Regions from separate parts of the Variovorax robiniae genome, predicted to be linked through region 1. Evidence: riboswitches for the same ligand, from Rfam matches in the RefSeq annotation. Region 1 holds a riboswitch; the other holds the start of a gene.

Region 1 (4,412 bases):
CTGCGCTACGGCGGCCACATCGCAGTGGAGAACCTGCAGGACGCGCTGCCGCGCGCCGGCGCGATCGCGGTGCGCATGGTCGTCGCGGCGCTGCTGTTCGCCTTCTTCGGCTTCATGGTCTGGTACGGCTGGCTCTACATGCAGCGCACCATGTTCCAGCTCACCGCCGTCACGCAGATTCCGTTCGCCTACATCTACAGCGCGATGCTGATCGGCGGCGTACTGTTGATCGTGCACTTCCTGTTCGTGGTGAAGCCGTATGTGCTGCGCCGGGAGTTCGCTTCCGACGAGCACTTCGACGCCAACGCCAGCGCGTCGCTGTAAGGAGAACGACATGGATGCCAGCATCGTTCTCATCGTTTCCGCCTGCATTTTTCTCGCGATCGGCGTGCCCGTGGCCTTCGCGCTCGGCCTGGCCACCGCGGCCACGCTGATCCTCGCCGAGAGCTATCCGCTGCTCGTGCTCTTGAAGGAAACCTTCACCGGCATCGACAGCTTTCCGCTGATGGCGGTGCCCTTCTTCATCCTGGCCGCCGAGCTCATGAGCGGCGGCTCGCTGACCGAGGTGCTGCTGCGCTTCGCCGGGCAGTTCGTCGGCCATCGGCGCGGCGGGCTGGGCTACACCAACGTGGTGTCGCTGACCTTCTTCTCCGGCATCTCCGGCTCTGCGCTGGCCGATGCAGCGGGGCCCGGGTCGATGCTGATCAAGATGATGGACAAGGCCGGCTACGACCGCTCGTACGCGGCGGCGCTGACCGCGTCGACCGCCATCGTGGGGCCGATCATCCCGCCGTCGATCATCATGATCATCTATGCGCTGCAGGACGAGTCGGTCTCGGTCGGCACGCTGTTCGTGGCTGGCATCCTGCCGGGCATCCTGATCGCGGTGGCGATGTGCATCGTCAACTTCTACGTCTCGAAGAAGCGCAACTACAAGGGCGACGGCGAGACGCCCCCGCTGCGCGAGATCCTGCTGACCACCTGGAAGGCGCTGCCGGCGATCCTGCTGCCGGTGGTGATCCTCGGCGGCATGCGCGCCGGCTGGTTCACGCCGACCGAGGCGTCCGTGGTGGCCGTGTTCTACGCGCTGGTGTGCGGCAAGTTCGTCTATCGCACGCTGGAATGGAAGGCACTGCCGAACATCCTCGAACGCTCGGCGCTGCTGTCGGCCTCGGTGCTGATCATCATCGGCCTGTCGGCCTCGTTCGCGTGGATCTTGACGATCGAGGGCATTCCGCAGCAGATGGCCGAGTGGCTGGTGAGCATGAACCTCTCGCCGTGGATGTTCCTGATCATCGTCAACGTGTTCCTGCTGCTGTTCGGCATCTTCATCGAGCCGCTGCCGGGGGTGATGGTGCTGGCGCCGATCCTGGCGCCGGTGGCGATGAAGCTGGGCGTGGACCCGGTGCACTTCGCGATGATCGTGATCTACAACCTGACGCTCGGGATGATCACGCCGCCAGTGGGCGGGTTGCTGTTCGTGACCTGCAATGTCTCCAAGGTGCCGATGTCGCAACTGGTGCGCGAACTGGTGCCCTTCCTGTGGGCGCATGGCGCGGTGCTGGTGCTGCTGACTTTCGTGCCCGCGCTGAGCACCTGGATGCCGCACGCGCTCGGCTTCAAATAGGCCGCGAACCGTTACACTCGCGGGGTCAGGAGAGCGCCCCGCCAGCCGGGGCCGCCGAAGGCGCAGGGCCCCCAAAGATGGGGTCCGAACGCTCAGGCAAAAGGACTGACAAGGCGCCCGGTCACGCGGGCGTTTCCTTGCTGGAGAGAGGTCGCGGAAACGCGGCCCACCGAAGGAGCAAACCCCGATCGTGGGGCGAATCTCTCAGGTAAAGCGGACAGCAGGGGTGGCCCATGGCTTGCGTCATGGAATTCGACTGCCCCACTGGAAAGCCCCATGGCCTCCTCTTCCGACACCGCTTCCGACGCCCCGCTGCTCAAGACCCCGCTGCACGACCTGCACGTCGAACTGGGCGGCCGCATGGTCCCCTTCGCCGGCTACTCGATGCCGGTGCAATACCCGAGCGGCCTGATGGCCGAGCACAAGCACACGCGCGAAGCTGCCGGGCTGTTCGACATCTCGCACATGGGTCAGCTGCGCCTGGTCGGCCCGGATGCGGCCGCCGCCTTCGAGACGCTGATGCCGGTCGACGTGATCGGCCTGGCGCCCGGCAAGCAGCGCTACGGCCTGCTGCTGGACGACAACGGCGGCATCCTCGACGACCTGATGTTCTTCAACGAGGGCAACGACTCGATCTTCGTGATCGTGAACGGGGCCTGCAAGGCGGCCGACATCGGGCACATCACGGCGAGGATCGGCGGGCGCTGCGCGGTCCAGCCGCTGCCCGACCACGCGCTGCTCGCGCTGCAGGGCCCGCAGGCCGCCGCCACGCTGGCGCGCCTGTCGCCCGGTGTCGAACGCTACGTCTTCATGACCGGCGGAGCGGTGCAGATCGGCACGATCCCGGCTTTCGTCACCCGCAGCGGCTACACCGGCGAAGACGGCTTCGAGATCTCTGTCGCCGCGAGCGACGCCGACGCCCTCGCCCGCCTCCTGCTGGCGCAACCCGAGGTCAAGCCCATCGGCCTGGGCGCGCGCAATTCACTGCGCCTGGAAGCCGGCCTCTGCCTCTACGGCAACGACATCGACACGACGACCACGCCGGTCGAGGCCGCGCTCAACTGGGCGATGCAGAAGGTGCGCCGCACCGGTGGCGCGCGCGCCGGCGGCTTCCCTGGCGCCGACAAGATCCTGGCGCAGCTCGCCGTGGCCACCGACCTGGCCGGCCATGTCGACCAGAAGACGCTCACGCGCAAGCGCGTCGGCCTGGTCGCGCTGGAGCGCGTGCCCGTTCGCGACGGCAGCGAACTGCAATCCTTCGAGGGCCATCCCATCGGCAAGGTGACCAGCGGCCTGCTCGGCCCCACGGCCGACCGCCCGATCGCGATGGCCTACATCGCCACGGCCTTTTCCGAGCCGGGCACCCGCATCCAGGCCATCGTGCGCGGCAAGCCCGTGCCGATGGAAGTGACCACCATGCCTTTCGTGCCGACACGCTACTACCGCGGCTGACCCGCCTCGATCCAACAGATTTTTTTCCAGGAGCTTCCATGACCGTCAAGTACACCAAGGACCACGAGTGGGTCCAATCCACAGGCGCCGACACCGTCACCGTCGGCATCACCGTCCATGCGCAGGACGCGCTGGGCGACGTGGTGTTCGTCGACCTGCCCCAGGTCGGCAACGACTATGCGCAAGGGGAAGTGGCCGGCGTGGTGGAGTCCGTCAAGGCCGCGGCCGACGTGTACATGCCCGTCTCGGGCGAGGTCGTCGAAGTCAACGAGGCACTGCGCGCTGACCCCTCCCTCGCCAACACCGACCCGCTGGCCGCCGGCTGGTTCTTCAAGGTCAAGCTCAGCGATCCGGCGCAACTGGATGCGCTGATGGATTCGACCGCCTACGACAAGTTTTCGGCCGAGGCTTGATCCAAAGCCGCTGAATGCGGACCGCCGAACGCAGAAGTCGCTGAGCTCCCGCAAAGGTCGCAGAAGAAGACAAAGAATTTCCTTCGAAGTCCATTTGCGACTTCTGCGAAACCCTTGCGACTTCTGCGTTCGGTTCGCCGATCCCGTTTCCGCACCCGCATTCCCCCGCCCCCTGACAAGAACACCCCCATGCCCAACGCCCTGCCCTCCCTGCGCCAACTCGAGAACGCCGAAGAGTTCGTCGCGCGTCACATCGGCATCGAGCCCGCCGACGAGGCGCACATGCTGCCCGTCATCGGCCATGCCACGCGTGCGGAACTGATCGACGGCATCGTGCCGCCGGCCATCCGCCGTTCGGCGCCAATGGACCTGCCGCCCGCCATCACCGAGGCCGCCGCGCTGGCCGAACTCAAGGCCATCGCCAGCAAGAACAAGGTGGCGCGCAACTTCATCGGGCAGGGCTACTACGGCACCCACACGCCGGGCGTGATCCTGCGCAACATCCTCGAGAATCCGGCCTGGTACACCGCCTACACGCCCTACCAGGCGGAGATCTCGCAGGGTCGCATGGAGGCGCTGCTGAACTTCCAGACCATGGTCTGCGACCTGACCGGCATGGCCATTGCCAATGCCTCGATGCTCGACGAAGCCACCGCCGCCGCCGAGGCCATGACGCTGGCCCGGCGCAGCGTCAAGAGCAAGAGCAACGTGTTCCTCGTGGCCGGCGACTGCCATCCGCAGACCATCGAGGTCATCAAGACCCGCGCCACGCCGCTGGGCATCGAGATCAAAGTCAGCACCGCGACCGAAACCCTGCCGCATCTCATGGCGAGCGGAGACTTCTTCGGCGTGCTGGCGCAGTACCCCGGCACCACCGGCCAGGTGCATGACCTGCGCCCGCTGGCCGGCCATGCGCATGC
Region 2 (4,412 bases), on a different contig from region 1:
AGGAAAAGCCAGGCCTCATCGACGACAACGGACAACTGCGCGACCTCAGCGCCGTGATCCCGGACCTGGGCGGCGCCCAGCTCGACGACAAGGTGCTGGCCAAGATCCGCAAGCTCAAGACCGACAAGCTGCCGCTGGTCAAGGGCAAGCCGCGCCTGGGTTGCCCGGTGGCGAACACGAGCAAGTTCATCGCGATCGGCCTGAATTACGCAGACCATGCGGCCGAGTCCGGCATGCCGATCCCGAAGGAGCCGGTGGTGTTCACCAAGGCCATCAGCTGCATCCAGGGTCCGGACGATCCGGTGATGCTGCCCAAGGGCTCGGTCAAGGGCGACTGGGAAGTCGAACTGGGCGTGGTCATCGGCAAGCGCGCACGTTGGGTGTCGCAGAAGGAAGCGCTGGATTTCGTCGCGGGCTATGTGCTCGTCAACGACGTGAGCGAGCGCGAATGGCAGCTCGAGCGCGGCCTGACCTGGGACAAGGGCAAGGGCTTCGACACCTTCGGCCCGATCGGCCCGTGGCTCGTCACGCGCGACGAAGTGCCCAATCCGCAGAAGCTCGGCATGTGGCTCGACGTGAACGGCGAGCGCATGCAGACCGGCAACACCAAGACCATGATCTTCAACGTCGCCAAGCTGGTGAGCTACGTGAGCCAGCTCAATACGCTGGAGCCGGGCGACATCATCACCACCGGCACGCCGCCGGGCGTGGGCATGGGCAAGAAGCCGAATGCCGTGTTCCTGAAGAAGGGCGACGTGATGACGCTGGGCATCGACGGCCTGGGCGAGCAGCGCCAGGAAGTGGTGCCGTTCAAGCTCTGACCGCTGAGAGTTGAATACGGGAACCGGACGCAGAGGACGCGACGGTTCCGCGAAGGACGCGAAAGGAATTCAGAAGCTTTTCTTCTGGATTCTTCGCGTCCTTTGCGTTTCTTGGCGACCTTCGCGTCTGGTCAAGTCCGCGTGCGGCGATGTTTCAATGCACTCAACGCTGGAATGCGAAATCGACCTCGGGCGCCAGCCCGCTCACGATGTGCGCGATCGACTTCCCCGACCCACAGGCATGCGTCCACCCCAGCGTGCCATGCCCCGTGTTCAGGAAGAAGTTCGGCAGCTTCGTCTTGCCGATCATCGGCACGTTGCTCGGCGTGGCCGGGCGCAGCCCGGTCCAGAACTGGGCCCTCGTCGTGTCGCCGGCACCAGGAAACAGTTGCTCGACGCGCCGCACGATCGCCTCGCAGCGGATGCGATTCAGGTCGCGGTCGTAGCCGTTGAGCTCGGCCGTGCCGGCGATGCGCATGCGGTCGCCGCGACCGTCATCCGAGGTGTAGCGTGAGAACACCAACTTGAACTCATCGTCCGTCAGCGAGACCTGGTAGGCCTTCGACGCGTCCTTCACCGGCAGCGTCACCGAATAGCCCTTGGCCGGGTAGATCGGCAATTCGATGCCCAGCGGCTTCGCATAGATCGGGCTGAGCGAGCCCATGGCCATCACGTATGCATCGGCTTGCAGGCGCTGGAAGCGGCCCTCGATGTCGGTGGCCTCCACATGCTCGACCTTGCCACCGGCCTCGCGGATCGCGGTCACGGTGTGGCTCATGAGGAACTTCACGCCGGACGCTTCGCAGAGCTTGACCAGTTCGCGCGCGAAGCGGTTGGCGTCGCCCGATTCGTCTTCGGCGGTGTAGGTGGCGCCGGCCAGTTGCGGGCGGATGTGGGCCAGCGCGGGTTCGAGCTTGACTGCTTCATCGGCAGAGATCACCAGCCGCTCGCAGCCCAGCGCACGCATCTGTTCGGCCGGCTTCAAGGCGCCGTCGAACTCCTTCTGCGTCGTGTAGAAGTGCAGGATGCCCTGGGTGCGCTGGTCGTAGCCGATGCCGGTGTCGCTGCGCAGGGCCTGCAGCATGCTGCGGCTATAGGTGCCCAGTCGCACGATCTGCTCGATGTTGTGCCGGGTGCGTGCCGGCGTGCACTCGCGCAGGAACTGCAGGCCCCACAGCCACTGGCGCATGTCGGCGCGGATACGGAACAGGAGCGGCGCGTCTTCCTTGCCCAGCCATTGCAGCACCTTCATCGGCGCGCTGGGGTTGGCCCAGGGCTCTGCATGACTGACGGAGATCTGGCCGCCGTTGGCAAAGCTGGTTTCGGCGGCGGGGGTGGCCTGGCGGTCGACCACGGTGACTTCATGGCCGAGCTTCTGAAGGTAATAGGCCGAGGTGACGCCGAGCAAGCCGGCGCCCAACACGATCACGCGCATGGGAGGTCCTTTGAAATGATTTCAAAAGCCGCTCCCCCTGTCCTTGTTACCTGAGAGTTTCGACCGCCGCGCCCGCGGGGGTGTTGCTCCTTCGGTGCATCGGGCGTGTGCCAGATGGCTCTCCAGACGGCGATATCGATGGGTGCAGTACACGACCCTGCGAAAGGTCGACCTGAGCGTTCATGGGAGTTTGCGCCTTCGGTGGAGCGGCCTGGCCGCTCGCTCTCCTGCGGTCGGGATTCTAGGTTCGGCGTCCCGGATCGCCAACACTCCACCGCAGAAGACCGTACTAATCGACCTGGATGTGACCTTGCGACACCACGCGCGCGAACTTCGCGTCCTCGCCTTGCAGGAACTTCGCGAACTCCACCGGGCCGAGGCCCAGGCGCGTGCTGCCGGACTCGTTGAACTTCTGCTGCAGGTCCGGTGTCTGCAGGATCTCGCCCAACTCCTTGTTGATGCGAGTCACGATGGCCATGTCCGTGCCGGCCGGCGCGAACACGCCTTGCCACACGGACACGTCGGCACCCTTCCAGGCCGGCACCTGCGCAAGCGGCGGCACGCCCGGCATCGCGGGCGATGCGGTGTCGCTCATCACGCCATACGCGCGAATCTTGCCCGCCTGCACCTGCTGCATCACCATCGACAGCGGCAGCACGGCCAGGTCGATCTGGTTCCCCGCGAGGTCGCTCACGATCTGTGAGCCGGCACGGTACGGGATGTGCACCATCGAAACGCTGCCGCGCTGCTTGAGCAGTTCGCCGCCCAAGTGCAGCGAAGTGCCGACGCCGGAGGTGGCGTAGCTGTACTTGCCGGGGCTCTTCTTGATCGCGGCGAACAACTCGGTGGCGTTCTGCGCCGGCAGGTCCGGCTTGCCGACCAGCACCAGAGGCTGCGAGCCAAGCAAGGACACGGGCTGCAGGTCCTTCAGGCCGTTGTACTTGACGGTGGCGGGCGTGACCATCTTCGCGATCACGATGGTGCTTTCCACCGACAGCAGCAGCGTGTAGCCGTCGGGCTTGGCGCGGATGGCCTTCTCGGTGCCGATGACGCCGCCCGCGCCGGTCACGTTGTCGATGACGACGGGCTGTCCGAGACGCTTCGCAAGTTCCGGTGCGATCCAGCGGGCCACCACGTCGACGTTGCCGCCGGCGGCATAAGGGACGATGAGCGTGATCGGCCGGCTGGGCCAGGTGTCGGCCAGCGCGGGGAACGCGGCGGCCATCGCCAATGCAGCGAGGGAAGCGCGCAGCGCGCGACGGCGGGAAGTGTGGAAGGTCATGGTCAGTGGACGGTGGAGGTTGCCTGAAGGACGGAAGCGCGATGCGGAAGCGACGCCAGCGAATCGGCCTTGAGTTGCAGGATCTGACGCTCGAACTCGAGGCGCATGGAAGCCTTGGTGTCCTGGCCGAGCCAGCACGCGTCCACGCCACCAAGGCTCAGCGCCGTGGCCTCGCGCCAGCCCCAGCCAAGGCCTTCGATGACGTGACACCAGGTGTGCGCCATGTCGGTGTGGAACATGGTCGGGTCGTCAGTGTTCAGCGTGATGCGCAGGCCGGCGGCACGCATCGCCTCGATGGAATTCAGGCGCCGCGGCAGGTTGGCCGAGACACTGGTGATGCCGCAGGTGGTGAAGTACACGCCGCTGTCGCGCGCCCGCTGCACGGCCTCGGGGCTGGCCATGAGGTTGTAGCCGTGGTCGAGGCGGTCGCAATGGAGGAGGTCGAGGCAGTCATAGAGGTGCGACGGGGGCGCCTCCTGCAAGGTCTGGTTGTCCTCGCAGACGTGCGCCGTCCTGTGCAGGCCGGCCTGCTTGGCGCGCCGGTACAAGTCTTCGAAGTTCGCCGGCGGCCCGGCGCGTTCAGGGCCGTCCAGCCCGATGCCGACCACGCGCTCATGCCGATGCGCGAGCACCATGTCCATTACCTCGTCGGCGTTGGTGGGGCTCCATTCGCGGTCGAAGGCGGCCAGCAGCAGGACCGAAACCGGGAAGTCGCGTTCAACCGCCTCGATGCCGGCGACCAGGCCTTCGACCTGGGTGGCGTAGCTGACGCCGTTGGGCAAGAAGTACTGCGGGTTGAAGGAAATCTCCAGGTGCCGGACATTGCTGCTGCGGAATGCGTCCTCGACGGCCTCGTAGATCACGCGTTAGAAGT

What was found. A riboswitch is a leader RNA that binds a small molecule or an ion and turns the genes downstream of it on or off. The one in region 1 is predicted to bind glycine.
Region 2: it holds a riboswitch for glycine, as region 1 does, so the genes downstream of both, WKW79_RS09095 (D-amino acid dehydrogenase) here and gcvT (glycine cleavage system aminomethyltransferase GcvT) in region 1, are expected to answer to the same signal.

Annotation. Positions count from the first base shown of each region.
Region 1 is NZ_JBBKZS010000008.1:78,433-82,844, reverse strand. Features, by position in the region: gene WKW79_RS19305 (TRAP transporter small permease) at 1-324, shown strand, start outside; gene WKW79_RS19300 (TRAP transporter large permease) at 335-1,627, shown strand; glycine riboswitch at 1,652-1,737, shown strand; glycine riboswitch at 1,758-1,858, shown strand; gene gcvT (glycine cleavage system aminomethyltransferase GcvT) at 1,904-3,079, shown strand; gene gcvH (glycine cleavage system protein GcvH) at 3,118-3,492, shown strand; gene gcvP (aminomethyl-transferring glycine dehydrogenase) at 3,682-4,412, shown strand, end outside.
Region 2 is NZ_JBBKZS010000003.1:195,908-200,319, reverse strand. Features, by position in the region: gene WKW79_RS09100 (fumarylacetoacetate hydrolase family protein) at 1-821, shown strand, start outside; gene WKW79_RS09095 (D-amino acid dehydrogenase) at 985-2,256, opposite strand; glycine riboswitch at 2,284-2,392, opposite strand; gene WKW79_RS09090 (Bug family tripartite tricarboxylate transporter substrate binding protein) at 2,546-3,538, opposite strand; partial or broken gene add (adenosine deaminase) at 3,541-4,412, opposite strand, start outside.